Regions from separate parts of the Tardiphaga sp. 215_C5_N2_1 genome, predicted to be linked through region 3. Evidence: predicted binding sites of a transcription regulator. Region 3 holds the regulator's gene; each other region holds the start of a gene.
The links. Region 3 encodes PhoB, which activates phosphate uptake and scavenging genes when phosphate is short. Its sites were predicted from a motif close to TGTCATNNANCTGTCAT; they were not measured.
Positions count from the first base shown of each region.

Region 1: the regulator PhoB is predicted to act here: its motif matches at 1,962-1,978, upstream of AB7828_RS08085 (DUF47 domain-containing protein).
Region 2: the regulator PhoB is predicted to act here: its motif matches at 3,338-3,354, upstream of AB7828_RS07630 (RNA degradosome polyphosphate kinase).
Region 4: the regulator PhoB is predicted to act here: its motif matches at 2,298-2,314, upstream of AB7828_RS20655 (DUF2794 domain-containing protein).

Region 1 covers NZ_CP197240.1:1,713,412-1,719,151, forward strand. Annotated here, with positions in the region: gene sugE (quaternary ammonium compound efflux SMR transporter SugE) at 1-277, shown strand, start outside; gene AB7828_RS08080 (inorganic phosphate transporter) at 284-1,300, opposite strand; gene AB7828_RS08085 (DUF47 domain-containing protein) at 1,315-1,959, opposite strand; gene AB7828_RS08090 (branched-chain amino acid ABC transporter permease) at 2,158-3,126, opposite strand; gene AB7828_RS08095 (branched-chain amino acid ABC transporter permease) at 3,128-4,003, opposite strand; gene AB7828_RS08100 (ABC transporter substrate-binding protein) at 4,070-5,290, opposite strand; gene AB7828_RS08105 (ABC transporter substrate-binding protein) at 5,328-5,740, opposite strand, start outside.
Region 2 covers NZ_CP197240.1:1,618,785-1,624,524, forward strand. Annotated here, with positions in the region: gene ppx (exopolyphosphatase) at 1-1,052, opposite strand, end outside; gene AB7828_RS07630 (RNA degradosome polyphosphate kinase) at 1,065-3,266, opposite strand; gene AB7828_RS07635 (DnaA ATPase domain-containing protein) at 3,423-4,100, opposite strand; gene AB7828_RS07640 (CDP-alcohol phosphatidyltransferase family protein) at 4,147-4,701, opposite strand; gene purM (phosphoribosylformylglycinamidine cyclo-ligase) at 4,870-5,740, shown strand, end outside.
Region 3 covers NZ_CP197240.1:4,865,179-4,870,918, forward strand. Annotated here, with positions in the region: gene pstS (phosphate ABC transporter substrate-binding protein PstS) at 1-44, shown strand, start outside; gene pstC (phosphate ABC transporter permease subunit PstC) at 192-1,190, shown strand; gene pstA (phosphate ABC transporter permease PstA) at 1,192-2,037, shown strand; gene pstB (phosphate ABC transporter ATP-binding protein PstB) at 2,034-2,861, shown strand; gene phoU (phosphate signaling complex protein PhoU) at 2,890-3,603, shown strand; gene phoB (phosphate regulon transcriptional regulator PhoB) at 3,696-4,400, shown strand; gene AB7828_RS23155 (GcrA family cell cycle regulator) at 4,641-5,150, opposite strand; gene AB7828_RS23160 (aspartate aminotransferase family protein) at 5,597-5,740, shown strand, end outside.
Region 4 covers NZ_CP197240.1:4,341,696-4,347,435, forward strand. Annotated here, with positions in the region: gene acnA (aconitate hydratase AcnA) at 1-969, shown strand, start outside; gene AB7828_RS20650 (DUF1223 domain-containing protein) at 1,137-1,889, shown strand; gene AB7828_RS20655 (DUF2794 domain-containing protein) at 2,326-2,688, shown strand; gene AB7828_RS20660 (GNAT family N-acetyltransferase) at 2,704-3,228, opposite strand; gene AB7828_RS20665 (Bax inhibitor-1/YccA family protein) at 3,311-4,099, opposite strand; gene AB7828_RS20670 (ABC transporter permease) at 4,412-5,740, opposite strand, start outside.

The DNA.
Region 1 (5,740 bases), 3.2 Mb from region 3:
AGTCGGCTGGGCCGTCGGGCTCAAATATACCGAAGGCTTCACCCGCCTCGTCCCCTCCGTCCTGACCCTGATCAGCATGACCGCGTCCGTCGGCATGCTCGCCCTCGCCCTCAAGGAACTGCCGATGGGAACCGCCTATGCCGTGTGGACCGGCATCGGCGCAGTCGGCACCGCAGCGCTGGGCATGTACCTATTCGGCGACCCGGCCACCGTCGCGCGGATCACCTGTATCGGGCTGATCGTGGCAGGCATTGCCGGGCTGAAGCTGGTGTCATGACCTGCGTCAGATAAAGCTCAAATGCAGCAGCTTCACGATCCACCAGGTCGCGGCGGCAACGATCGCCGCGGCCGGGATCGTGATCACCCAGGCATAGACGATCGAACTCGCCACGTTCCAGCGCACCGCTGATACGCGACGGGCTGCGCCGACGCCGACGATCGCACCGGTGATGGTGTGCGTGGTCGAGACGGGAACGCCGAGGAACGTCGCCGCAAACAACGTCGCCGCGCCGCCGGTTTCGGCGCAGAAGCCCTGCATCGGCGTGAGTTTAGTGATGCGCAGGCCCATGGTGCGGACGATGCGCCAGCCGCCCATCAGCGTGCCCAGCGCCATCGCCGCCTGACATGACAGCACGACCCAGAACGGCACGGAAAACTCGGTGCCGAGATGGCCCTGCGAGTACAGCAGCACAGCGATGATGCCCATGGTCTTCTGCGCGTCGTTGCCGCCATGGCCGAGCGAATACAGCGAAGCCGAGACGAATTGCAGGATGCGGAAGGCGCGGTCCACGGCGAAGGGCGTCGAGCGCACCGAGGCCCATGACACGATGGCCACCAGCACCAGCGCCAGCAGGAAGCCCACCAGCGGTGACAGCACGATCGCCAGCAGCGCCTTGGACAGTCCGGTCCATAAGGCTGCCGAGAGTCCTGCCTTGGCGACACCCGCCCCGAGCAAACCACCGATCAACGCATGCGACGAGCTCGAGGGAATGCCGAGACCCCAGGTGATCACGTTCCAGACGATGGCACCCATGAGTGCTGCGAAGATCACCGCGGGATCGATGACGCTGGGCTCGATGATCCCGGTGCCGATGGTGTTGGCGACATGCAGACCGAATACCAGGAAGGCGATGAAGTTGAAGAACGCCGCCCACAGCACCGCATATTGCGGCCGCAGCACGCGCGTCGAGACGATCGTCGCGATCGAATTGGCAGCGTCATGCAAACCGTTGAGAAAGTCGAACAGCAATGCGATGGCGATGAGGCCGATCAGCACCGGAAAGGCGAGCGTGGCGTCCACCTGATGGCCCTGCCTTATACTTGTTCGATGACGATGCTGTTGATCTCGTTCGCGACGTCGTCGAAGCGGTCGGCCACCTTTTCAAGGTGCTTGTAAATCTCGGCGCCGACCACGAAATCCATGGTGTTAGCGTCGCGATGCTTGAGAAACAGCTCCTTGAGCCCGATGTCGTGCAGATCGTCGACGCGGCCTTCGAGCTTGCCGACCTCCTCAGTGATCGCGGTGAGCAGACCGACATTGTCGCCGATGGCGCTCATCAGCGGCACGGCGCGACCGACCAGGTTGGCACACTCCACCAGCAGCGTGCCGATTTCGCGCATCGGCGGCTCGAACTGGCGCACCTCGAACAGCATCACCGCTTTCGCCGTCTGCTGCATCTGGTCGATGGAATCATCCATCGCCGTGATGAGGTTCTTGATGTCGACGCGATCGAACGGCGTGATGAAAGTGCGGCGAACGGCGGTCAGCACCTCGCGGGTGATGGCGTCGGCGTCGTTCTCGAACTGGTTGACGCGCTGGCAGTAGACCGGCGTCTCGTCGCCGCCTTCCAGCATCCCCGCAAGCGCCTTGGAGCCCTCGACCACGGTCACTGAATGGCGGGCGAACAGGTCGAAAAACCTTTCCTCCCGGGGCAGAAAGGACCGGAACCAACGCAGCATCATCTCATCCAACTGTCAGGAAAACGCAGCGACCGGACCGCCAGATGGCGGACATGGTCCCGCGGGGCCACCGCCGGCGGCCCTGTGTCACACGGATGTCATAAAGCATTTCCGGCCAAGACGGGCAATCGCGCACCTTTTAGGCCCGATCATCCACCGCTTTATGACAGCCTGCTTTTCCTGAGGCAGTGCCTGGATTTAGAGCGACCGCTTGAAGTAATGCGCGATTTCGCCGATGACGCCGCGGCGGAAGGTCAGCACGCAGACCACGAAGATCACGCCCTGGATCACCGTCACCCACTGGCCGAAGCCGGCGAGATATTGCTGCATGGCGATGATCACGAAGGCGCCCACCACCGGCCCGAACAGCGTGCCGAGGCCGCCAACCAGCGTGATCAGCACGATTTCACCGGACATGCTCCAGTGCACGTCGGTGAGCGAAGCGTTCTGCGCCACAAACACCTTCAGCGCGCCGGCGAAACCCGCAAGCGTGCCGGACAGGATATAGGCCAGCAGCTTGTATTGATCGGTCTTGTAGCCCAGCGACACCGCACGCGGCTCGTTCTCACGGATCGCCTTGAGCACCTCGCCGAATGGCGAGTTGATGGCGCGGTAGATGATCAGGAAGCCCAGCGTGAAGCCGGCCAGGACCACGTAATACAGCGTGATCGGCTTCGACAGATTGAACAGGCCGAACAGCGTGCCCTGCGGAATGCCCTGGATACCGTCTTCACCATGGGTGAACGGCGTCTGCAGATAAACGAAGTACAGGAGCTGCGACAGCGCCAGCGTGATCATGGCGAAGTAGATGCCCTGACGACGAATGGCGATCAGGCCGGTGACGACGCTGAGCGCAGCGGCGGCGACGACACCAACGATAATGCCCAACTCGGGCGTCAGGCCCCACACTTTCAGCGCATGCGCCGTGCAGTAGCCGGCGGTGCCCAGGAACATCGCGTGGCCGAAGGACAGCAGACCGCCATAGCCGATCAAAAGGTTGAACGCACAGGCGAGTAGCGCGAAGCAGAGCGCCTGCATCACGAAGAACGGATAGACGCCAGTGAGCGGCACGACCAGCAACAGTGCGGTCATGATCGCAAAGGCGACCATCTCGTCTTTGACGGTGCGGCGGGGTGACGGAATGGCGTTTTCAGTGATCGTTGTCATATCAGGCAGCCCGTCCCGTCAGTCCGGAAGGTTTCACAAGGAGCACCAGCACCATCAGCACGAAGACGACGGTGTTGGAGGCCTCGGGGTAAAAATACTTGGTCAGACCCTCGATGATGCCGAGGGCGAAACCGGTGATGATGGAGCCCATGATCGAGCCCATGCCGCCGATCACGACGACCGCGAACACGACGATGATCAGGTCCGCGCCCATCAGCGGGCGCACCTGGTTGATCGGCGCCGACAACACGCCGGCGAGTGCCGCAAGACCGACGCCGAGACCGTAAGTCAGCGTGATCATCAGCGGCACATTGATGCCGAAGGCGCGGACGAGCGTCGGGTTTTCGGTGGCGGCGCGCAGGTAGGCGCCGAGCCGCGTACGCTCGATCAGGAACCAGGTCGCAATACAGACCACCAGCGAGAAGATAACGACCCAGCCGCGATAGATCGGCAGGAACATGAAGCCGAGATTCATACCGCCCTTCAGCGCATCCGGGATCGCGTAAGGCAGACCCGACGAGCCGAAATAATTCTGGAACACGCCCTGGATGATCAGCGCCAGACCGAATGTCAGCAGCAGGCCATAGAGATGGTCGAGATTGGCGATCCATTTCAGCATGGTGCGTTCCATCACCATGCCGAACAGGCCGACCGCCAGCGGCGCCAGGATCAGCGCCGGCCAGTAGCCGATGCCAGCCAGATTGAGCAGGAAGTATGCCGCAAACGCGCCCATCATATAGACGGCGCCATGGGCGAAATTGATGATGTTCAGCATGCCGAAGATCACGGCGAGACCGAGACTTAACAGCGCATAGAACGAGCCGTTGATGAGTCCGACCAGCAATTGCGCAGACAGGGCCTGTAGATTGATCGACATGTTGTTCTCAACTTTTATCGCAGGAAAGTCTTGGCCCGGCAGCGCGGCGCCGCCGGGCCAACGATCTTATTTCTTCAGCAGCGCGCAGGTGCTCTTCTCGATCGGTGTAAATGCCTGATCGGCTGGCACTGTACCGGCGAGCTTGTAGAAATCCCACGGCGCCTTCGATTCCGACGGCTTCTTCACTTCGAACAGATAGCCCGGGTGAATCTTGCGGCCATTGGCTTCGATCTTGCCTTGCCCGAACAGCGGATCATCGGTCGGCAATTCCTTCATCTTGGCAACGATCTTCGCGCCATCATGTGGATTGCTGCCGAGAGCTTCCAGCGCCTTGAAGTAGTGGATCAGGCCCGCATACACGCCCGCTTGCACCATCGACGGCGGAGCGCCGTTCTTCATGCGCGCCGCGAACTTCTTGGAGAAGTCGCGGGTCTTGTCGTTCAGGTCCCAATAGAAGGTCTCGGTGAAGCTGAGGCCCTGTGCGGTTTCAAGACCGATCGCCTTGACGTCGGTGATGAACAGCAGCAACGCCGCGAGCTTCTGACCGCCCTTGGCGATGCCGAATTCAGCCGCCTGCTTGATCGAGTTGGTGGTGTCGCCGCCGGCATTGGCCAGACCGATGACCTTGGCCTTCGACGACTGCGCCTGCAGCAGGAAGGAGGAGAAGTCCGCGGTGTTGAGCGGATGCTTGACGCCGCCGACCACCTTGCCGCCCGAGGATTTGACGACTTCCGAGGTATCGCGCTCCAGCGCGGCACCGAAGGCGTAGTCGGCGGTGAGGAAGAACCAGCTGTCACCGCCGGCCTTGACCATCGCCTGCCCGGTCGAATGGGCGAGCATGTAGGTGTCATAGGTCCAGTGCACGGTGTTCGGCGAACACTGCGCATTGGTGAGATCCGACGTCGCGGCGCCCGAATTGATGTAGACGCCGTTCTTCTCCTTGACGATGTTGTTCACCGCCAGTGCCACGCCGGAATTCGGTACGTCGACGATGGTGTCGACCTTGTCGACGTCGAACCACTGCCGCGCGATGTTGGAGCCGATATCCGGCTTGTTCTGGTGATCGCCGGAGATGATGTCGATCTTCCAGCCCTTGGCCATCAGACCGGAGTCCTCCGCCGCCATCTGCGCAGCCAGGGTCGAGCCCGGGCCGCCGAGATCGGCATAGAGACCGGACTGATCGCTGAGTGCGCCGATCTTGACGGTCTTGTCCTGCGCCATGGCGATGCCCGCCATGGCCAGCGAAAGTGCCGTGCCAAGAAGTGCGGTTGAAATCTTGTTTTTCATGGCTTCCTCTCAATGATTTGGACGACGGGCTTCTAAATTAGGTCTTCTTCAAAAGCGGACAAGCGCTCTTGTCGAGCGGCGTGAAGGCCTGATCGGCAGGGATCGTCGCCACCAGCTTGTAGTAATCCCATGGCCCCTTTGACTCCTCGGGCTTCTTCACCTCGAACAGATAGGCCGGGTGCAGCTTGCGGCCGTTCGGCTGGATCGTGCCCTTGCCGAAGATGATGTCGTCGGTCGGAGCCGCCTTCATCGCATTGATGATCTTCAGGCCGTCATGGGGGTTGCCGCCCATGGCGTCGAGCGTCTTGAAGTAATGGATCAGGGACGAATAAACGCCGGCCTGCACGGTGGTCGGCATGTTCTTGTTCTTCATGCGCGCCTGGAAGCGCTTGGAGAACCCGCGCGTGCCGTCGTTGAGATCCCAATAGAACGTCTCGGTAAAGCTCAGAC
Region 2 (5,740 bases), 3.2 Mb from region 3:
TCGGTCTCTTTGAGCTTGGCGACACGGGCGAACCGATCACTCCAGTCGCTCAGCTCCTGCGCGTGGCGGGCCGAACGCGACAGCAACTCGTTCATGGTCTGCGCGGCGCCGACCAGACCATCTTGCATGCGCTGCGCTTGCGGCAGCATTTCGTACAGCAAGCCTTCACGGACGCCATAGGTCGAGAACACGATAGTCTTCGGCTTGGCGGTGCGAATGACATATTCGAGCACGAGCGCCGCGTAGACCAGCAGCGGCTGGCGCTGTTCGGCTATGGCTTCGATGTTGGCAAGAATGTTGGCTGTTGCGAGCCGGCGCAAGCGGCGCACGAAATCGAGCGCTTCGGTGGCCGGGATCGAATAGCCATGCATCACACGTAGCGGATAGCCGCTCTGGATGATGTGCAGCCGCGCCAATGCACGCCAGGTGCCGCCGACCGCATAGAAATTGCGACCTACGCCCGCCTTGAGCTGCGCGACGTCAGCCAGCGCCAGCTTGACGATGCGTTCGGCCTTCTTCGGCGATTTTTGTGAGGCGTCCTGCAATGCGAGACTACCGAGCGGCAGCGTCACGCCCTGCCGGACCGCATTGCCTTTGACATCGATCAATTCGAGCGAACCGCCACCGAGATCGCCAACCAGGCCATCCGGCTTGTGCACGCCTGAAATTACGCCCAGCGCCGAGAGCTTCGCTTCGCGCGGCCCCGATATGATCTGGATCTCGCAGCCGCAGATTTTCTCGGCTGCTGCGATGAAGGCAGGTCCATTGCTCGCATCGCGAGCCGCAGCGGTCGCGATGGCGTAGACGCGACCGACCTTCATGACCCTGCACAGCGCACGGAAGCGCCGCAGCGCCGTCAGCGCCTTGTCGACAGCGTCCTTGGCCAGCAACCCGGTGCTCTGCACTTCGCGGCCGAGACCGCACAGCGCCTTCTCATTGAAGAGCGTAACAAGGCTTCGTGTCAGCGACTCGTAGACAACGAGACGCACCGAGTTGGAGCCAATATCGATGACGGCGACGCTGGTCGCGCGTTGATTGGCACGCGCTACCACGTTGCTGGTTCCTTACGAGGATTGGTGACGCTCCGAACGGCGGGTGAGCCGGCGCGGGGATGATTTCTCAAGCGACTTTCCACGGCCAGACAGACTCGGATTCGTCATGAAGTAATTGTGCACATTGAAGGGTTCCTCGCCCTTCGCTGCCTTCATACGCGTTGACGACCCGTCCGGCAACAATTGCCAGCTCTGTTCCGTATCCTTGAGATTGGCCACCATGATCTGCTCGAGCACCTGGGTATGCACGGTGGGGTTCTGCAGCGGACACAGAACCTCGACGCGGCGATCCAGATTGCGAGGCATCATGTCAGCCGACGATATGTATATCGCCGCCTTCGGGCTCGGCAGGCCATTGCCCATACCGAAGCAATAGATTCGACCATGTTCAAGGAAGCGGCCGATGATCGACTTGACGCGAATGTTTTCGGACAGGCCGGGCACGCCCGGCCGCAGGCAGCAGATGCCACGCACGATCAGTTCAACGGATACACCGGCATTCGACGCCTCATAGAGCGCATCGATGATTTCCGGATCGACCAGCGAATTCATCTTGAGCCAGATCGCACCCGGCTTGCCGCTGCGGGCGAATGCCGCTTCGCCGCGGATGTGTTCGAGCATGCGCCCGCGCAAGGTCAGCGGCGATACAGCCATCTTCTCGATGTCGCTCGGCTCGGCATAACCGGTGATATAATTGAACACGCGTGCGGCATCGCGACCGATGATCGGGTCGGATGTGAAATATGACAGATCGGTGTAAATGCGCGCTGTGACCGGATGATAGTTGCCGGTGCCGGTGTGCACATAGGTCGTGAGCGAGCCGCCCTCGCGGCGCACCACCAGCGACAGCTTGGCGTGGGTCTTCAATTCCAGGAAGCCATAGACCACTTGGACACCGGCGCGTTCGAGATCGCGAGCCCAGCGGATATTGGCCTCTTCATCAAACCGCGCACGCAGTTCGACGAGCGCCGTTACCGACTTACCGGCCTCAGCGGCCTCCACCAGCGTGCGGACAATCGGCGAATTGTTGGAGGTGCGATACAGAGTCTGCTTGATCGCCACCACATCCGGATCGCGCGCGGCCTGCTGCAGGAACTGCACGACGACGTCGAAGGACTCATAGGGATGATGGACAATCAGGTCCTTCTGACGGATCGCCGCAAAGATGTCGCCGCCATGATCGCGGACACGTTCCGGATGACGCGGCACATAGGGCACGAATTCGAGATCGGGCCGATCGAGCCGTGTGAGCTGCGAGACCTCGTTCATGGCGAGAATGCCGTCGACCAGCAGGATTTCGTCATCCGAGGTCGCCAGCGCGCGCTGCACGAAGGCACGGAGTTCTGCCGGCATGCCGGCTTCGATTTCGAGGCGGATCACCGACCCTCTGCGGCGACGCTTCAGCGCAGTCTCGAACAGCCGGACCAGATCCTCGGCCTCTTCTTCGACTTCAAGTTCACTGTCGCGGATGATGCGGAAGGCACCCTGCCCCTGAACAGTGTAGCCCGGGAATAGACGCGCGATGAACAGGCCAGTGGCCTGTTCCAGCGTGATCAGGCGGACCGCGCCGTCCTTGCCGGGGGTCGGCAGGCGGATGAAGCGATCGATCTTGCCGGGCATGCGGATCAGCGCGTTCATCGTCTTGCCGTCGGACACCCGCGACAGATGCAGCGCGATGGTGAAGCCCAGACTCGGAATGAACGGGAACGGATGCGCCGGATCGATCGCCAGCGGCGTCAGCAGCGGGAAAATGTTGTGGAGGAAGTGGTCCTCGATCCAGGTCCGGTCGGCCTTGCTGACCTCCTTGCCGTCGAGCAGCACGATTCCGACATCGGCCAGCATGCCGCGCTGGTCGCGCCAGATCGCCTGCTGGTCGCTGCCGAGCTTGGAGACCGCGCTGTTGATCAGCACCAGTTGCTCGGCCGGGGTCAGGCCGTCCGGACTGCGCTCGCTGATTCCCTCGCGGACCTGCGCCTTGATGCCAGCGACGCGGACCATGAAGAATTCATCAAGGTTGTTTGCGGAAATCGACAGGAAGCGGACGCGCTCCAGCGCCGGATGGCCCGGATTGACGGACTCCTCAAGGACGCGGCGATTGAAATGCAGCCAGGACAGCTCGCGATTGATGAAGCGCTCGGGACCCGACGCGACCACCTCTGCCGGCTTCGCTTCGCCCTTTTTCTCTTCAATAACAATCTCTTCTGCGGAGTCCATGAGACAGCAATCCATCCAGTTCAAGCAGCGCTATAGTGCCGGCAAATCACAGCGGACATTGCGTCAGTTGCATGACGCTTCGATGACATTGAGGAACCTGCCTGCCGCGCCGTCAAGGCACCGTTCGACGCGCCGCGTTTGACGTCCAAGGCTAAGTCAGGCGTCGCGCAGCAGTTCCGCAGCCAATGCACGGGTCACCGGCCGCCCAAGCCGGAGCGCCTCGCTATCCAGCAATTCCACCGTATGGCGGGCGGCGGCGAATGACCGCTCGATGCGGCTGGCCACATAGCTGACCACGCTCTCGTCGATGCTGAGCTGGCGGTCGGCGCAAAACTTCACGATCAGCGCCCGAAACAACCCGTCATCCGGTGGCAGCAGATTGACTACCGGGATCGCACGGAGCCGCGACCGCAGATCGCGCAACTCGACCTCCATGGCGGCCGGGGCGACCCGCGCCGTAATCAGCACATAGGCGTTGTCCTGACGTGCCAGATTAAGAAGGTGGAACAGCGCCCGCTCGTCGAAGGCACCGGCATTGAGATCCTCCACCACCAGTGCGTTGGTCACCAACTCAGCCGGAACCGTCGCAGCCGTCAGGCTGTGCGCCATGGTGGAGCGCGCGCCGGCCTCCTCGGCCCAGATCGCCGCCAGATGGCTCTTGCCGGACCCTTCCGGGCCGACAAGGAGCATTACCCGGTTCGGCCAGTCCGGCCAGCAGTCGATCAGTCCCAGCGCCTCGGCATTGGCCGGGCCCTCAAGGAAGTTGTCGCGGGACAGACTCTCCGCATGGGGCAGCGCGAACGCCAATTGACGGGGTTGGACGCGGGCGACCACGCAAATACTCCTGCCGGCTCGGCCGGCGAACGTCACGAATACCGGTTTACCGGGGCTCTTGACCGGGTTCGATGGTGCTCATGTGTCGCATCCACTCGACGAGATAGAAGGACACAGAGAGCAGCGTCAAGACGGTCACAAAGCCCATTAAAATCAAATCGTAAGGCGAGGATTTGAAACCAAATCCGAGAGCAGCAAGGACCAAGGCTGCGAACGCCACCTGCGCCACCGTATTGAGCTTTGACACCATCAGCGGCTTCATCGGGATCGGCTTGCCGAACAACCATGACACAATCACGGCGCCCACGATCATGATATCCCGCGACACCACGAGAATCACGATCCAACGCGGAACTGCCCCCCATATCCCCAGGGAGACATAGATCGAGACCAGCAGCGCCTTATCGGCCAAGGGGTCGAGCAGCGCACCGAGTTCGCTGGCCATGTTGAAACGCTTGGCGAGAAAGCCGTCCACGGCATCGCTGACCCCCGCAATCACGAAGATTGCAAAGGCGATTTCCATCTGGTTCGAGGCAATCGCCCAGACGATCACGGGCACCAGCAGGATACGCCCGAGGGTGATTAAATTGGGGATACTCACGCGGCGCTTCCCGGCTCCGGCCTGTTTCGCAATCCGAGCTTGGGGGCTCCGACCGGCTTACCGCCTACATAGTAATCGGGATAGCGTTTACGAGCCATTGCGCAGGCGGGGATTCCGACGTAACCAGCCGAAAATACACAGTTTCGCAGCTCCGGCAGGATACCCGGCATGACCGACCAGAAAAAAGGCCTCACTTACGCGGACGCGGGCGTCGATATCGATGCCGGCAACCGTCTGGTGGACCTCATCAAGCCAATGGTTCGCGCAACCGCCCGTGCCGGCGCTGACGCCGAGATCGGCGGCTTCGGCGGACTGTTCGACCTCAAGGCCGCCGGCTTCAAGGATCCGGTTCTCGTCGCCGCCACCGACGGCGTTGGCACCAAGGTCAAGATCGCCATCGAGGCCGGCATCCATAACGGCATAGGCATCGATCTCGTCGCGATGTCGGTCAACGACCTCGTGGTCCAGGGCGCCGAGCCCCTGTTCTTTCTCGACTACTTCGCATGCGGCAAGCTCGACCCAGAAGCCACCGCCTCAATTGTTGCTGGCATCGCAGAGGGCTGCCGCGAGTCCGGCTGCGCGCTGATCGGCGGCGAAACCGCCGAAATGCCCGGCCTCTACAAGGACGGCGACTACGACCTCGCCGGATTCTCGGTGGGTGCTGCGGAGCGCGGCACGCTGCTGCCGACCAAGGATATCGGCGTGGGCGATGCCGTCATTGGCATGGCCTCGTCTGGCGTCCATTCCAACGGCTTCTCGCTGGTCCGCAAGATTGTCGAGCGCACGGGCCTCTCTTACGCCGACAAGGCGCCGTTCTCGCCGGTGATGACGCTTGGCGGTGCGCTGCTGACCCCGACCCGGCTCTATGTGAAATCCTGCTTGCGCGCGATCCGCGAGACCGGCGCCGTGAAGGGCCTCGCGCATATCACTGGCGGCGGCTTCACCGACAACATCCCGCGCGTGCTGCCAAAGAACCTCGGCGTTCGCATCGACCTGCCCTCCCTCACCGTCCTGCCGGTGTTCAAGTGGCTGGCAAAGG
Region 3 (5,740 bases):
TCAAACTGATCGAAAAGACCTGGTCGGCTGACATCAAGAGCTGATCCGGTGTGTGGGCGGAGGAGAGGGGCATCTCTCCTCCGTTTGCTGCAGGGCTGAATTTCTCTCTTCTTCTCTTCTGACTTAGCCCCCTGACAAGCCCCTCCAGGGCAACGCGTTTTGGGGTATTGTAACAATTACAGGGGACTGGCGTGGCAGACATGGCCGTACAGAGCTCTTCGATGGACGCTGCCGGACCTTATGATCGTGCGAAGGCTTTGAATGCCTTCAAGACCGGGGACCAGGCGTTTTATTGGATCACCCGCATCTCGGCGCTGTCCGTTTTGTTTATTCTCGGCGGCATCATTCTGTCGCTCATTGTTGGTGCGTGGCCGGCGCTCCGCGAATTCGGCTTCTCGTTCCTCACGACGCAGCGCTGGGCACCGTCGGCTGATCCGCCGGTGCTGGGAGCGCTCGGCCCGATCTACGGCACGCTGATCACCTCGGTGATCGCGATGGCGATCGCCATCCCGGTCGGCATCGGCATCGCGATCTTCCTCACCGAACTGTGCCCGAACTGGCTGCGCCGCCCGATCGGCATGGCGGTTGAGCTTCTCGCCGGTATTCCTTCGATCATCTACGGCATGTGGGGCTTCTTCGTGCTCGGCCCGTTCCTGGCCAACCACGTGCAGCCATTCATGATCAACGCCTTCGAAGGCGTCCCGGTCCTCGGCGTGATCTTCGCCGGCCCGCCGTCCTATCTCTCGCTGTTCAACGCGTCGCTGATCCTCGCCATCATGGTGCTGCCCTTCATCACCTCGATCTCGGTCGATGTGTTCAAGACGGTGCCGCCGGTGCTCAAGGAAGCTGCCTACGGCGTCGGCTGCACCACCTGGGAAGTCGTCCGCAACGTCGTCATCCCCTATACCCGCGTTGGTGTGATCGGCGGCGTCATGCTGGCGCTCGGCCGTGCGCTCGGTGAAACGATGGCGGTGACCTTCATCATCGGCAACTCGTTCCGTATCACAGGCTCGATCTTTGGCCCGGGCACCACGATCTCGGCAGCGATCGCCAGCGAGTTCGCGGAGAGCGACGGTCTGCATCAATCGGGTCTGATCCTGCTCGGTCTCCTGCTGTTCGTGCTGACATTCTTCGTGCTCTCGGCAGCGCGTCTGATGCTGCTGCGTCTGGAAAAGAAGGCGGGCAACTAATATGAACCCGATTTATGCTTCACGCCGCCGCAACGACATGGTCATCCGCGGGCTCTGCATGGGTGCCGCTCTCTTTGGCGTCACCTGGCTCGCGCTGATCCTGTTCACGCTGTTCTACAATGGTATCGCCGGCATCAGCCTGCAGATCTTTACCCAGAACACGCCGCCGCCCGGCTCCATGGAAGGCGGCCTGCTCAATGCCATCGTCGGTTCGATCATCATGACCGTCATCGGCGTCGGCATCGGCGCGCCGCTCGGCCTGTTTGCCGGCACATATCTCGCAGAATACGGCAAGCACGACAAACTCACCTCGGTGATCCGCTTCATCAACGACGTGTTGCTGTCGGCCCCGTCCATCATCATCGGCCTGTTCGTTTATGGTGCGGTGGTGGTTCCGATGGGCGGCTTCTCGGCTCTCGCCGGTTCGCTTGCGCTCGCCGTGATCGTGATCCCCGTCGTGGTTCGCACCACTGAAGATATGCTTGGTCTCGTGCCGAACCCGCTGCGTGAAGCGGCCTCGGCGCTCGGCCTGCCGCGCTCCCTGGTCATCAAGCGGATTGCTTATCGTGCAGCCCGCGCCGGTCTCATCACCGGCGTGCTGCTGGCGACCGCGCGTGTCGCCGGTGAAACGGCGCCGCTGCTGTTCACCGCGCTGAGCAACCAGTTCTTCAGCCTCGATCTCACCAAGACGATGGCCAACCTGCCGGTGACCATCAACAACTTCGTGCAGAGCCCCTACGAGTACTGGAAGCAGCTCGCCTGGAGCGGTGCCCTGATCATCACCTTGACCGTACTTGCCCTTAACATTGGCGCGCGCATTCTCGGCGCCGAGAGGACAGCAAAATGAGTGAGCTTTCTGTGTCGTCTGGCGTTCCTTCCGTCTCGATGCCGCCACCGTCGGCCCTGCAGGGCGAGACCCGTCCCAAGGTCACCGTGCGCGACCTGAACTTCTACTATGGCGAACACCACGCCCTGAAGAAGATCAACCTGACGCTGATGGCGAACCGCGTAACCGCATTCATCGGCCCGTCGGGCTGCGGCAAGTCTACGCTGCTGCGCATCTTCAACCGCATGTATGATCTGTATCCCGGCCAGCGCGCCGAAGGTCAGCTCATGCTGGACAACCAGAACATTCTGGATCCGAAGTTGGATCTCAACCTGCTGCGTGCCCGCGTCGGCATGGTGTTCCAGAAGCCGACCCCGTTCCCGATGACGATTTACGAAAACATCGCCTTCGGTATCCGCCTCTACGAAAAGATCTCAAAGTCGGAGATGGACGTGCGCGTCGAGAGGGCGCTGCGCGGCGGTGCACTCTGGAATGAGGTCAAGGACAAGCTCAACGCGTCGGGCCTCAGCCTGTCGGGCGGTCAGCAGCAGCGTCTGTGCATCGCGCGCACCATCGCGGTGCGGCCGGAGGTGATCCTGTTCGACGAGCCGTGCTCGGCGCTGGATCCGATCTCGACCGCGAAGATCGAGGAGCTGATCGATGAGTTGAAGGATCAGTACACGATCGCGATCGTGACCCATAACATGCAGCAGGCTGCCCGCGTCTCCGACAGCACGGCCTTCATGTATCTCGGCGAGTTGATCGAGTTCGATCAGACCAACAAGATCTTCACGTCGCCGACCGACCGCCGCACCCAGGATTACATCACCGGCCGCTTCGGCTGACGCGACATATTCGCGGGAGGAATTTGAGATGGCTTTTGAACACACCACCAAGGCTTTCGATGACGATCTGCAGGAGCTGACCCGTCTCGTCGCCGAGATGGGTGGCCTTGCGGAACGGCAGATCGTCGAATCCGTCGATGCGCTGATCCGCCGGGACGTCGCGCTCGGTGCGCGCGTCGTCGCCACTGACTCCGAGATCGACCAGTTGCAGCGCACGATCGAAGAGCGCGCCGTGCTGACCATCGCCAAGCGCCAGCCGATGGCTGTCGATTTGCGCGAGATCGTCGGCGCGCTGCGCGTCGCCACCGATCTGGAACGCATCGGCGATCTTTCCAAGAATATCGGCAAGCGCGTCAATGCACTCGACAGCGACTTCCATCCGCTGAAGCTGATCCGCGGCCTCGAGCACATGACCGACCTCGTGACCACCCAGGTCAAGGCTGTGCTCGACGCCTATGCCGCACACGATCTGCCCGCTGCGATGACGGTGTGGAAGGGCGACGAGGAAATCGACGCGATCTGCACCTCGCTGTTCCGCGAACTCCTGACCTATATGATGGAAGACCCGCGTAATATTTCGTTCTGTATCCACCTGATGTTCTGCGCCAAGAACATCGAGCGGATCGGTGACCATGCCACCAATATTGCGGAAACCGTGTTCTACATGATCGAGGGCCAGCAGATCCTCGACAAGCGCCCGAAGGGCGACATGACCACATTCGCGAATACGCCGACGGTCTGAAGCATGATCAGGAAAAGTGGAAGCCAGTCTTCCGCAAGGATCATGATTTAAAGACTTGTCGGACGTCACTGAGGGTATTGATCAAGATGGCTGTGAATGCACGCATTCTGGTTGTGGAAGATGAAGAGGCGCTAACGACGCTGCTTCGCTACAACCTCGACGCCGAAGGCTATGATGTTGAAACCGTCGCTCGCGGCGACGATGCCGACACCCGCTTGAAGGAGCGGGTGCCGGATCTCGTGGTGCTCGACTGGATGCTGCCGGGCCTGTCCGGCATCGAACTGTGCCGCCGCTTGCGCGCACGGCCCGAAACCAAGGCATTGCCGATCATCATGCTGACGGCGCGCGGCGAAGAGAGCGAGCGCGTTCGCGGTCTCGCCACCGGTGCCGACGACTACATCGTCAAGCCGTTCTCCGTGCCGGAGCTCCTGGCCCGCGTGAAGGGTCTGCTCCGTCGTGCAGCTCCCGAGCGTCTCGCCACCGTCCTGGCGTTTGGCGACATCGAACTCGACCGCGACAAGCGCCGCGTCGTGCGCTCAAGCCGTCCGATCGATCTCGGTCCGACCGAATATCGCCTGCTGGAGTTCTTCCTGGAACATCCGGGCCGCGTGTTCAGCCGCGAGCAGTTGCTCGACAGCGTCTGGGGCCGCGACATCTATATCGACGAGCGCACGGTCGACGTGCATATCGGCCGCCTGCGCAAGCTGCTCAATCCCGCCGGCGAGCCCGATCCGATCCGCACCGTGCGCGGTGCCGGCTACGCGCTGGACGACCGGTTCGACAAGGCGGCGGAGTAGGTGTCTTCCTTCTCCCCGCCTGCGGGGAGAAGGTGGCCCGGCATAGCGCAGCGACGCCGGGTCGGATGAGGGGGACTCTCCATCGGCTTCGGAGTCTGTGGAGCGCGCCCCTCACCCGACGCCCTCATGCTTCGCATGCGGACGTCGACCTCTCCGCCTGCGGGGAGAGGTTAGAAGCCCCAAACAAAAAAATGCCCGGCTCATCACCGGGCATTTTCTTTGGCTTGGATATCTTCCAGCTCAGCGCGTCGGCTTCGGCACCGCGCGGCGGCGGTCGCTTGCCGGCTGATAGGCGATGCGCGAGTGATGCGCGCAATAGGGGGCGCCGGCCAGGGCCTTGCCGCCGCAGAAATAGAAGTCCGCGCTCGACGGATCGCCGATCGGCCAATGGCAGGTGGCTTCGTTGAGTTCGACCAGCGACAGGCGCTGGCTGATCGGCACGATGTTGTCATAGGCGATCGGGTCGGGCTCGGCCTCGATCTCGTAATTATGGGCCAGCGCGGTATTGCCGCGTGCCATCGGGCGGGCAACGCGTACCATCTGCTGCGCCGGGCGCGCCTTGCGCTGCCGCGGAGCTGCCGAGGAGGGGCTCTTGGCACGGCCGGACAGGCCAAGGCGGTGAACCTTGCCGATCACGGCGTTGCGGGTCACGTTACCGAGTTCCGCAGCGATCTGGCTGGCGGAAAGGCCGCCTTCCCAGAGTTTCTTCAACTGTTCGACGCGATCGTCGGTCCATGTCATTACCGTCATCGCCGTTTTCCCTTCGTGAGCGCCGGCCTGACCGGGCAGCGCTGCGAGTTGAGACTTCAAAAATCCCTGCGGTCAGAATCCTTTAGCGCTCACCGGGCGCGAATTTCGCGTCCGGCTGTTACGCCGCACTGGATGTGTCAAAAGGATCTACCGCCGCACGAGATGTCGTATCCGACGAGGCAAAAGCTACAATATGCCGTGACTCGCGCGCAAGAGTCGGGCATGCCGCGTCCACATGCTTCTGCAAGTAAAGCTGCAAAATCGGCTTTTTCTGCGACTCCGTGTGACTCGAAAGCCGCAGTGCGCGGTTGACAGTCTTCACAGCACACATAGAATAATGCCCACGTGCCGCCCGAGAAGGGCGGCACGTTTCGTTTCTAGGGTCCGTTGTTCGATTTCGCACAGTTGTCATCGACGCGGCCGCAGTCTTTTCGATCGGATCGGTTATGACCAGCAACGCAACGTCTTCGCCCCTCTCTCAGGCTCACTTGCTGCCTGTTTTCGCGCGTGCGGATGTCGCTTTCGAGCGCGGTGAAGGCGCGTGGCTGATTGGAACCGATGGCGAGCGCTATCTCGATTTCACCAGCGGC
Region 4 (5,740 bases), 520 kb from region 3:
AAGGATGGCAAGCCGGTGTTCCTGAAAGACATCTGGCCGACCACGAAGGATATCAACGCCTTCATCAAGAAGTACGTGACGTCGACGATCTTCAAGAAGAAGTACGCAAACGTGTTCGACGGCGATGCCAACTGGCGCAAGATCAAGACGGTCGAGAGCGAGACCTACAAGTGGAACATGGGTTCGACCTATGTGCAGAACCCACCCTACTTCGAAGGCATGAAGAAGGAACCGGAGCCGACCACCGACATCATCGACGCGCGCATCCTGGCTCTGTTCGGCGACAAGATCACTACCGACCACATCTCGCCTGCCGGTTCGATCAAGCTCACCTCACCCGCGGGCAAGTATCTGTCGGAGCACCAGGTGCGCCCGGCCGACTTCAACCAGTACGGCACGCGCCGCGGCAACCACGAAGTGATGATGCGCGGCACCTTTGCCAATATCCGCATCAAGAACTTCATGATGCAGGGTGCTGACGGCAACGTGCCGGAAGGCGGCATGACCAAGCACTGGCCCGATGGAGAAGCCATGTCGATCTACGACGCCGCGATGAAGTATCAGGCCGAACAAGTGCCGCTGGTCGTGTTCGGCGGTGCCGAATACGGCAACGGTTCGTCGCGCGACTGGGCTGCGAAGGGCACCCGTCTGCTCGGCGTTCGCGCCGTGATTACCGAAAGCTTCGAACGTATTCATCGATCCAATCTGGTCGGCATGGGCATTCTGCCGCTAACCTTCGAGAACGGCTCATCGTGGAAGAAACTCGGCCTCAAGGGCGACGAGAAGGTCACGATCCGCGGCCTGACCGGCGACATCAAGCCGCGCCAGCAGATGGTGGCGGAAATCGTGTCGGCCGATGGCTCACTCCACAAGGAGACGCTGCTCTGCCGCATCGATACGCTGGACGAGCTCGAATATTACCGCAATGGCGGCATCCTGCATTACGTGCTGCGTCAGCTTGCAGCCTGACGCCCATACGTGGTGTGACGTAGTGCCTCACCGCGAAGTGAGTGGCTAGTGAACAGAAGGCGGCCTATGAAGGGCCGCCTTCTGGCGTTTGAGGGCATGAACGTGTTAGCGACACCAATGTGCGACACCGTCTGTTATGTGTCTCACCTCGAGCGTGGCAAAACCTCATGAAATCCTTTGGCGGCATATCGCAGTGGACCGGCGCGCTCAGCGTGTGCGCCGCCATTGCAGCAAGCGGTAGCGCGCTGGCCCAGCCTAGGGCCGTGGTGGAGCTGTTTACCTCGCAAGGTTGCTCGTCCTGCCCGCCTGCAGACAAGATCATCGGCGACCTCGCCAAAGACCCGTCGGTGATCGCATTGAGCATGCCGATCGACTACTGGGACTACCTGGGCTGGAAGGACACGCTGGCCGACTCGCGTTTCAGCGCGCGGCAGAAGGCCTATTCACAGATGCGCGGCGATCGCGACATCTACACGCCGCAAGTCGTCGTCAACGGCGCCACTCAGGTGATCGGCAGCGATGCCGATCGTATCCAGGGCGCGATCAGCGAAACCAAGAAAGGCACCGTGATGACGGTGCCGGTGTCGATGTCGGTTTCCGGCAAACACGTCAACGTGTCCGTTGCCGCATCGAACAATGCGCCGGATACGGCGCATGGCGAAGTCTGGATCTGTTCCGTGTCGAAGGCAGTGCCGATCACGGTCGGGCGCGGCGAGAATCGCGGCAAGCAACTGACATACTACAATGTCGTCCGGAACTGGCTGAAGGTCGGTGACTGGACCGGCAACGCCGCCAACTGGACGCTGCCGCTGGAGAACATCTCCAGGGATGGTGTCGATGCCGCCGTCGTTTATGTGCAAGACGGCACGCGCGACAAGCCCGGCGCGATGCGCGGCGCGGCCTATACGTCGCTACAGTAAGTCTTCAGATTGATAACTTCGGTAGCTGCTGCGCTTACGCGTGGCATGCCCGCACCATTGTGAGCCCTCGGCGAAGACTGGATTGCTTCGTCGCTTCGCCTATCGCAATGACGCTTGATGGTCTCGCAAAAGCATCCACCAAAAAGAAAAGGACCAACTTGCGTTGGCCCAGTGGGGATTAACTTCCTGCGCAGGGTCCGATCCCAACGACCGCGGGGGGCTGGGGGCTGAGGAATCCGAGACCGGAAGAACCGGACCCGACGCAGTATCTTCTTGTCGCAATCCAGAAGGGCGCCCGATGGGCCAAAATTTGGCGGCAATAAGATTCACCTGACGTTCCCGTGACGGGAAATTTCTACCATCGGGCCTGCGGATCGGCCCTTGCAGAGGACCGCGGTCGGCGCGATCATGTCGACGATATGACAGGAGGCGCTGCATGAATGTGATTCCGGGAGATACTGAGCCCACCGAGAATCGCGCGGCGACGGGCTCTGCCGCCGCCGCGCCCGTCGTCAGCTTCAATCGCCTTGAGCTCAGCCGCATCCTCAACCTGTACGGCCGTATGGTCTCCGACGGCGAGTGGCGCGATTACGCCATCGACTTTCTGCGCGACCGCGCGGTGTTCTCGGTGTTCCGCCGCTCGTCGGAAGTGCCGCTCTATCGCATCGAGAAAGATCCGCGACTGGCGCGCAAGCAGGGCATGTATAGTGTGATCTCGGCCAGCGGCATGATTCTGCGCCGCGGCCAAGAACTCGACCGCGTGCTCCTGGTGATCGATCGCAAGCTGGCGGTGGTGTAATCGATTCGCACAGCGTCAGGGCAGCGTGCGGGCGCCGTCGCCAAGTGCGAGCTGCATCGAAACGGTATCAAGCCAGCGATCGAACTTGAACCCGACATCGGTATGCACCCCAACCATCTGAAACCCGGCATTGCGATGAACCGCGATGGAGCCGGCATTGGCGCTGTCACCGATCACGGCGACCATCTGGCGGTAGCCGCGGCTCTCGCATTCGGCGATCAGCCGCGCCAGAAGTTTGCCGCCAACGCCTCGCCGTTGGGCTTTCGGATCGAGATAAATCGAATTCTCGACGGTAAAGCGATAGGCCGGTCGCGGGCGATGCGCGCTGGCATAGGCATAGCCGACAACCCGGCCTTCCAGCACAGCCGCGAGATACGGATAGCCCCCGCTCACCATCCCCTCGAAACGCCGCGTCATCTCGGCCAAATCTGGCGGGATCAGTTCGAACGTGGCCGTGCCGAACTGCACCGCCTCGGCATAGATCGCGGTGATCGCGGGCAGATCTGCCGCCGTGGCGGGCCTGATTTCAATATCGGACATGGCGCTGAGACTATTTTTGCTCCACCCAAAAGAAAAGCCCCGGCCTTTCGGTCGGGGCTAAGATCTTCTCTATGCTCTGAGCTTATTCGCGCTGTCCGAGCAGCTGCAGCAGCAGCGTGAACAGGTTGATGAAGTTCAAGTAGAGCGACAGGGCACCGGTGATCGCCGCGCGCTCGGCGATATCGCCGCCCTGCGAGGCGTAACCGTAGATGTAGTCGTTCTTCAACCGCTGGGTATCGTAGGCAGTGAGGCCCGCGAAGATCAGCACACCGACGACCGACACGATGAACTGCAGCATCGACGAAGCGACGAAGATGTTCACGACGCTCGCGATGATGATGCCGAACAGGCCCATCAGCAGGAACGAGCCCATGCCCGTCATGTCACGCTTGGTGGTGTAGCCGTAAAGGCTCAGTGCACCGAACGAGGCAGCGGTGATGAAGAACACCCGCACGATCGACGTGTGCGTGTACACCAGGAAGATCGACGACAGCGAGATGCCCATCAGAGCCGCGAAGGCCCAGAACAGCAACTGCGCAGTAGCCGGCTTCAGCCGGTTGATGCCGAACGAGATGGCGAACACCATGACCAGAGGCGCCAGGATGAACACCCACTTCAGCGGGCTCACGAACATCGCATAGCCGAACGGCGTCAGGTAGGAGCTACCGATCCGGGCAGCGGCGCCCGACGGGTCGGTAGTCACGGCGGCCATGTACACGCCGAGAGCAGCCAGGCCGGTGATGGCCAGACCGATCGTCATGTAGTTGTAGATGCGCAGCATGTAGGAGCGCAGTCCGGCGTCCACGGCAGCGGCATCGCGCGCGCCGGCCCGGCCGAAGGGGGAAGCATAGTTACGGTCTAGATCCGACATGGTCGAAACCTCGATGTTGTCCGGCTGATCGCAAAGGGTTCGCGTCGCCGGTTCGAATTATATCCCAGATATCTGCGCTTCCTGACACTAAACTCGATTTCATAAAAAATCGATGTCATCTGCGCTCGATGCCTGACCCATAGGGTATGTGGTAAACTAACACATTCGCTGCAAGCTTCCACGCGTGGCGGAATGTCGCTCCGATTTGCATTCAGGCAACCGGGTAAACTTTCAGCCTGACGCAAGCTTGGCGATTTCTCAGTCATTTTGCACGAATCAGCCCGTGCAAAGGCTGCTTCGTGTCAAAACAGGTCACAAATTCCGTAACACGGTGGCAGGCTTCTGGTTCAAGGCTACCAACGTACCCACCAGGCCCAAACCCACTGTGACAATTAGCGCCGCCAGCACGACGCCAGCCGCGCTGCCAGCCTGCCAGACAAAGCTCAGCGTCATCAGGCGCGTGACGATCAGCCACGCCGCCACCGAGCCGGCGATGACCCCAAACACCGCCGTGGCCAGGCCGATCATCAGATATTCGAGGGCATAGGCACCCAAAAGCCGCGCACGCGTTGCGCCGAGGGTCTTGAGAATCACGGCGTCATAGACGCGATGCCGGTGACCGGCGGCCAGCGCGCCACCGAGCACGAGGATGGCCGAGAGCAGCGTCACCGCGCTGGTACCGCGGATCGCCAGCACGAGATTTGTGACAACCGATCCCACAGTGTCGAGCGCTTCCCGGACCCGCACGGTGGTGATCATCGCGAATGCGTCGGCCACCGCCTTGACCAGACCGGCGTCCTGGGACGGATCGGACTTCGGTTCGGTCAGCGTGGCAATATGGGTATGCGGCGCACCGCGGAAGGTATTGGGCGAGAACACCAGGACGAAATTGATGCCGAGGCTCTGCCAGTCGACGGACCGCATATTGCCGATCCTGGCGGTGATATCGCGGCCGAGCACGTTGACGGTGACCTCGTCGCCCAGTTTGAGCCCGAGCCCGTCGGCCAGCTTCTTCTCGAACGACACCAGTGGCGGGCCGCTATAGTCGGGCGCCCACCATTCGCCCTCGACCAGCTTGGAGCCACGCGGAACCTCGTTGGTGTAACTGAGGCCGCGGTCGCTCTGCAGTACCCATTCGGCATCGGATGACGGCTTGAGGTCTTCTGCCTTGACGCCGCGCGCGGCGACGATCCGGCCGCGCAGCATCGGCACATCCTCGACGGTCGACTGCGGCTGCTTCTCCCTGAGAAACGCGCTGAAGCGGTCGGCCTCGGTGGAGGGAATGTCGATGAAATAGAACGACGGCGCCTTCTCCGGCAGCGCTGCCATGAACTGCCGGCGCAGATTGCCGTCGATCTGGGTGACGGTCACCAGCACCGTCAGGCCGAGCCCGAGCGACATCACCACCGACGGCGTCAGCGCGCCCGGCCGGTAGATATTGGCAATAGCCAGCCGCAGCATGGTCATGCTCGGCCGCGGTAATTTGCGCGCAAAAGCCATCAATGCGCCAGCGATACCGCGCAGCAAGGCGAAAACGACCATCGACGACACCACAAATACGGCAGCGACGCGTTTGTCGTAAGCGAGCCCGACCACCACCGCGATCAGCACCCCGACCACGAGTGCCATCCAGAGTATGTA